3 regions of the Shewanella polaris genome follow, and region 3 is predicted to be linked to each of the others. Evidence: predicted binding sites of a transcription regulator. Region 3 holds the regulator's gene; each other region holds the start of a gene.
What was found. The regulator sigma-54, encoded in region 3, starts transcription at its own class of promoters, with help from an activator protein. The targets are predictions, from matches to a motif close to GTTGGCACGNNNNTNGNNT.
Positions count from the first base shown of each region.

Region 1: FH971_RS13745 (flagellar hook-length control protein FliK) is a predicted target of sigma-54. The motif match lies at 1,172-1,190, and genes of this name have one in related genera.
Region 2: FH971_RS05550 (HAD-IIB family hydrolase) is a predicted target of sigma-54. The motif match lies at 1,063-1,081, and genes of this name have one in related genera.

Region 1 is NZ_CP041036.1:3,167,630-3,169,909, reverse strand. It holds gene fliI (flagellar protein export ATPase FliI) at 1-626, shown strand, start outside; gene fliJ (flagellar export protein FliJ) at 632-1,078, shown strand; gene FH971_RS13745 (flagellar hook-length control protein FliK) at 1,379-2,280, shown strand, end outside.
Region 2 is NZ_CP041036.1:1,246,819-1,249,098, forward strand. It holds gene FH971_RS05540 (YqgE/AlgH family protein) at 1-179, shown strand, start outside; gene ruvX (Holliday junction resolvase RuvX) at 318-737, shown strand; gene FH971_RS05550 (HAD-IIB family hydrolase) at 1,207-2,067, shown strand; gene FH971_RS05555 (glycosyltransferase family protein) at 2,069-2,280, shown strand, end outside.
Region 3 is NZ_CP041036.1:4,014,279-4,016,558, forward strand. It holds gene lptB (LPS export ABC transporter ATP-binding protein) at 1-232, shown strand, start outside; gene FH971_RS17520 (RNA polymerase factor sigma-54) at 375-1,859, shown strand; partial or broken gene hpf (ribosome hibernation-promoting factor, HPF/YfiA family) at 1,856-2,110, shown strand; gene ptsN (PTS IIA-like nitrogen regulatory protein PtsN) at 2,113-2,280, shown strand, end outside.

The DNA of each region.
Region 1 (2,280 bases), 850 kb from region 3:
AAACGTCCACTCGTATCGCTGAGTATTTTAGAGATTTAGGTTACGATGTTTTATTACTCATGGATAGCCTGACCCGTTATGCGCAAGCGCAGCGAGAAGTGGCGTTAGCGGTAGGCGAGCCGCCTGCCACTAAAGGATATCCACCTTCAGTATTTGCTAAACTTCCACGTTTGGTTGAGCGAGCAGGTAATGGCGGCGCAGGACAAGGTTCTATTACGGCATTTTATACTGTATTGACCGAGGGTGATGATCAACAAGATCCTATTGCTGATGCTTCAAGGGCTATTTTAGATGGTCACATTGTGTTGTCTCGCCAACTTGCCGATTCGGGTCATTATCCTGCTATTGATGTGGAAGCATCGATTAGCCGTGTCGCACCTATGGTTATTAGTGTGGAACATCTAGAAGCGATGCGTAAAGTTAAACAGATGTATTCTTTATATCAGCAGAATCGTGACCTTATTTCAATTGGGGCCTATTCTCAGGGCAGTGATCCTCGGATTGATAATGCAATCCGCTTACAACCCGCAATGAATGCTTTTTTACGTCAGGGATTTAAAGAGCCTGTGACATTTGAAGACAGTCGAGTAATGTTGACTCAAATAGCTGCACAGTGTCAGGGATAACATAAATGACTCGAACTGATCCCCTATTAACAGTACTGAAGTTAGCCACTTCTGCAGAAGAACAGGCGGCATTACAGCTTAAATCTGCACAATTTGAAAAACAAAAACGCCAAGGTCAGCTAGATGCATTGAACAATTATCGTTTAGATTATATGAAACAGATGGAAGGGCATGCAGGAACGACGTTACGGGCAAATCAATATCATCAATTTCATCAGTTTATTCGTCAAGTAGATAGTGCGATAACACAGCAAGTTTCAGCGGTTCAAGATGCCGAAAAGCAAGTCGGTTATCGTCAAGTTCATTGGCAAGAAAAACAACAAAAGCGTAAAGCGGTTGACATGTTATTGGCCCAAAAAGCCAATAAAGCGATGGTACTAGAAGCCAAACGCGAGCAAAAAATGTCAGATGAATTTGCTATGCAGCAATATTTCCGTCAAAAAAAGAAATAGTCTTTCTTAACCTAATCTAAATATCACTTATACTCCGTTCTCCGCATTTTTATTGTTTATCGTCTTTAATTTAAAGATTGTTAGTCAATAAATATTGGCACCTAAATTGCTTAACATTATAAATATAAGTAGAAATCGTCAGTGAAGCGACAGTACATAGCTCACTAGTAAGTTTTACAATGAACTTTTTCATCGTCTTTTGCATCGCCAGAAGACTAATATTGCGCGTATAGAGTTTCATTGACACGTGGTTATTAGACGATAAATTACCTAACTTTGTTTAATTGAGTGGAGCAGATTATGCAGCAGGTCAACAATATTTTACTCGGCGGTAGCAGTAAATCTGCTGATGTGAGTATGAAAGGAAACATGCAAGATGTTGATAATAAATCATTCTTATCTGCTTTAGATCAAGCAAACGAATCCAATCTTGCTACACAACGTAACGCTAATACAACGAAGAACTCGTTTAATACCGAAGTTGAAAAAGCGAATGTCGATATTGGCACTGAGTATTCTTCAGAAGAAAATGCCGATGCGGAAATGATTTTTGCGCAGCTTAATATGGCTGACTCATTGAATAACCGTAATGCCGCCGACGGAAAAGACTTGCCGCTCGGCGAGATGACCGAAGGTGATTTTGACGCGACTCTTTCATCCGCGTCTGGAAACGACGTTGTTGTTAATAATTCTATTGATACGATTGATTTACCAGTTGATTTTGCAACTGCCACAGAAGCTCTTTCTCAGCTCAGTACTGAAGACCTAGATAAGATTATGGCATTTGCCAATTTGTCTTTAGAAGATTTACAAGCGCTAGACAACCAGGCGTTAAATAAATTAATTAGTGAATTTAATTTACAATCACTGGGTGCTGATGCTTCTAATTTAGCCATGATGGATACCTCTGTTGATAGCAAAGATGGTGAATCTGGCGATTTGGTTAATGACGATAAACAAAGTGATATTGATAAGTCGGTGGCCGCAAGCGTAGCGATACCTGGACAGGCCAGTGCTAGCGGTGTAAGTACAGCAAATAATTCATTAAACTCTAGAGTTAATGGTTCGGCAACATCACTTGAATCTGCATCAACAACGACGGCAATTGATCCTAAAACTATTTTAGGAGATAAAACCCGCATTGATGGCAATATTCAATTGGATGCAGATAGTGCCAAAGTATTGGCAAAAGCTGATTTTGC
Region 2 (2,280 bases), 1.9 Mb from region 3:
GTTACGCAGGATGGGGTAAAGATCAACTTGAACAAGAAATTGCAGACAATACTTGGTTAACTATTAAAGCCACACCAGAGTTACTTTTCAGCGCTGATCACGAACAAATGTGGCAAGTGGCAACCCAACAACTCGGTTTTGATATATGGCAAATGTCCAGCCAAGTCGGTCATGCTTAAAAATAGGTTGTTTCGCTTCTAGGGCGGACTGCGTCCTGCTAAGATTTTATAGTATCTAGCCGCGAAGCGTCCTAGCAGCGCAGCGCTCTAGGCCGTTGCTTTTAAAGCGTCCTCTAAAGATTAAACAAAGAGATAAACATGCAACACCAAACCGTTTTAGGATTCGACTACGGCACCAAAAGTATTGGCGTCGCGATAGGTCAAGCCATTACTGCTAGTGCGACACCATTATTATCAATTAAAGCGGTTGATGGGATCCCTAATTGGGATGATATCGATAAATTATTAAAAGAATGGCAGCCAGATCTTGTGGTGGTGGGCTTACCGTTAAATATGGACGGAACCGAACAAGAAATGACTCAACGAGCTCGTAAATTTGCTAATCGAATTAATGGTCGTTTTGGTATCAAAATTGCCACTCAAGACGAACGATTAACAACAGCCGATGCCAAAGCTCGCTTATTTGAATTGGGAGGTTTTAAAGCCTTAACTAAAGGTCAAATTGATGCAGTGTCTGCGGTATTAATTATCGAAAGTTATTTTGAAAATCAATTTTAAGACTCTTCTCTGTCGTTACTAGGTTCCGTTTCGCTGCTCACTTGTTTAACAGGTAGAAGGCTGCGTTTCTAGGAACTGCATTGTCATAAGCTTTTATAGAATCTCGTCAAGTCGCTTTCTAGTATCAAGTTTTTGCTACTTCACCACTCTTTACTGTTTTTGTTTATTTATCGCACCAATATGGTGCGATCATTTGTTATCGTTGCACAATCCTCCACCTTTCGCACTAAAGTACTTTTTACTTGACGACTCAACGCCATTAAAATACTTTATACATATCAGTGTCTAAAGACTATTTGTACCATTAAGGTGCAAAGATTTTATGCTTGGCACATATCCTGAATCTATAATTACAAATTTAAAGCGCATAATAAGTGAGAAGTGTTGATTTGACGCACTAACTGTAAGCGAAGCGTTTGTTCTTTCGCATTGTACGCTTTTACTCCGGGTTGATTAAAAGGGCCATGATATGACAACACGACCACTTATCTTCACTGACATAGATGGAACCTTACTTGATCATTTTGACTATAGCTTTAGTCATGCAATTGAAGTGATTGAAGCTCTTAATGAGCGCCAGATACCGATTATTGCCAATACCAGTAAAACCTTTGCAGAAATGACAAAGTTACAACAGACCGTTGGCTTTAACTCACCGTTTATTTCAGAAAATGGTGCCGTGATTTATATTCCGATTGGCTACTTTGCGCAACAGCCAGAAGATACATTTACCCAGGGATATTATTGGGTCAAAGAATTTAGCCAACCACGAGAATATTGGCTTAAACTGTTAAATGAACAAGCCCAAGCATTCAAGAATGATTTTGTTGGTTTCTCATCTTTGTCGGTTGAAGAGCTATGTGAACTCACCGATTTATCCCCCGACAATGCCAAGCTTGCACTTGTTAGACATTATGCAGAACCATTGCTCTGGAAAGGAGATGAAACCAGTAAACAAGCGTTTATAAAGTTGATGACCAGTGTTGGTGCACATACTTTGCAGGGCGGACGTTTTTTACATGTCGGCGGTGATACAGATAAAGGCAAAGCGATGAAATGGCTAGCCGATGTGTATACCAAACAATATGGCACTCCCGTAACCACTGTTGCTCTTGGAGACAGTGGTAATGATAATGCCATGCTCGAAGCCGCTGACATTGCCATACAAATTAAATCACCGACTCATGAATTTCCTACATTAACGACCAACAAAAAAACCATCAAAAGTACTGAATATGGCCCTAAAGGCTGGGCAGAATGTATTAATAAAACGTTACTGTCGTCATCCGTAGAATCACAGAACAACCCACTATCATCAGAAGGGGCGTAACATGGCCGATTTTTATCAAAATGGCATTGTCACTACAATGCATAATTTAACCAGACGTACCCACGAAGAGCTTGAGCAAGATTTAGTTAAGTTTTCAAAAACACGACCTTTAGGGTTAATTTTGCCGTCGTTATATTCAGAGTTAGAAGGCGACGCACTTAAAGATATCGTCAGCAAATTGAAAGAAGTGCCTTATTTAGACGAAATTGTCAT
Region 3 (2,280 bases):
TGCTGGTGTTGATCCTATTTCAGTTATTGATATTAAAAAAATTATCCAACAACTGAAAAGTCGCGGTTTAGGGGTATTAATTACCGACCATAATGTTCGTGAAACGTTAGATGTTTGCGAGCGGGCCTATATTGTTAGCCAAGGTAATTTAATTGCTGAAGGTACACCTGATGAAGTATTGAGCAATCAACAAGTTCGAGCTGTGTACTTAGGTGAACAATTCAAGCTATAGTTAAGTTACGGGTCTTTTAAACTATCTAACTCGTTTTGTTGAACGTTAACTAAATAACGTTAAATGTCATTGATGTATGTAACAATCAATACAGTATTTTAGATTGTCATTTTTATGGAAATCATCTAGGGATAAGCGGTAAATGAAAGCGTCACTCCAACTCAAAATGGGTCAACACTTAACCATGACCCCACAATTGCAGCAGGCTATTCGCTTACTGCAATTATCGTCATTGGAGCTACAGCAAGAAATCCAACAAGCATTGGATTCAAACCCATTGCTTGAAATAGAAGATGAGTTTTCAGAAGCAAAAAACTCCGCAAAAGAAAATCGAGACCAAGCTGATACCGACTTTAGTGACAACAGCAGCGTTAATAAAGAAAAAGACACCTCTACAGTTGACACTGCAGAGTCTATAACCAAAGAAACCATGGATGATCTAGCCATGGATACGACATGGGACGAAGTGTATACCGCCTCCCCAATGTCAGGTTCAGGCAGTGCGAGCATGCGCGACGATGACATGCCATTCCAAGGTGAAACCACTGAAGGTCTGTATGAGCATTTAGAATGGCAAAAAAATCTTACTCCCTTTTCTGAGACCGATTTAGCAATTGCCACCGCTATCATTGATGCTATTGATGAACAAGGTTATTTAACCCAAAGTACCGAAGATATTCTCGAAGCAATGGGCGATGAAACCGTTGAACTAGATGAAGTTGAAGCCGTATTAAAGCGCATTCAACACTTTGATCCTGTTGGTGTAGCGGCTAGAGATTTAAGCGAGTGCTTATTCATCCAATTAGCGCAATATGCCAACACAACCCCCCATATTGATAATGCTCGTCTGCTGATTAAAGACTATTTAGATTTAATTGCCGGGCGTGATTTTAGATTGTTAATGCGTAAAACAAAGCTAAAAGAAAACGAGTTGCGTGACGCTATCACCCTAATCCAGTCACTTAATCCTCGTCCAGGTTTATTAATTACTGCCGTAGATGACGAATACGTCATACCCGATGTTACGGTACTAAAGAAAAATGGCCGATGGGTTGTAGAGTTAAATCCTGACAACATGCCAAAAATTGGCGTTAATCAACAATACGCCGCCATGGCGCGAAGCAGTAAAAATCCGTCGGATAGTCAATTTATTCGAGGCCACTTGCAAGAAGCTAAATGGTTTATTAAAAGTATTGAAAGCCGTAACGACACATTACTCAAAGTGGCCAATTGCATTGTACAATTTCAACAAGGTTTCTTTGAATATGGCGAAGAAGCCATGAAACCAATGGTATTAAATGATATCGCTGAAGCTGTAGAAATGCATGAATCAACCATTTCACGGGTGACTACCCAAAAATACATGCACACCCCACGAGGACTGTTTGAACTAAAATACTTCTTCTCTAGCCATGTCAGCACTGACGATGGCGGTGAATGTTCATCTACTGCAATTCGTGCTTTTATCAAAAAATTAGTTGCTGCAGAAAACCAGCAAAAACCGCTGAGTGACAGTAAAATGGCCCAACTTCTGGCTGAACAGGGCATAAACGTTGCTCGTCGTACCATTGCAAAATATCGTGAAGCAATGATGATTCCACCGTCTAACCAACGTAAGAGTTTATAACCTACAAGGCAACGGAATATATTCATGATAAATTTTCAAAGCTTGAACGACACTCCGATCAGAGCCATAATGCAAACGTTGCGCTCAATGTATAAAAGTTACAACAAAGATCAAAAGCCAGTAAAATCACAGATGGCATAGTGATGTTTGCCATGTCAGAATGTACTGATATGTATACTGCAATAGACGCCCTGATCGATAAGCTCAACCGTCAGGTAATTAAACACCAACAGAAGTATACACAACACTAACGATGGAACTTTGTACCATTCTGCGACCGGAGTGCACTACCTGTGCCACCCCGGGCAGTAAGAAAAAAGTACTGGAACTCATCAGCAACTTAGTCGCTGCCCAGTACCCACCCCTATCTTCGCAAGAGGTTTTTGAAAGCCTTTTAGCGAGAGAGAAAGTGGGTAGCACA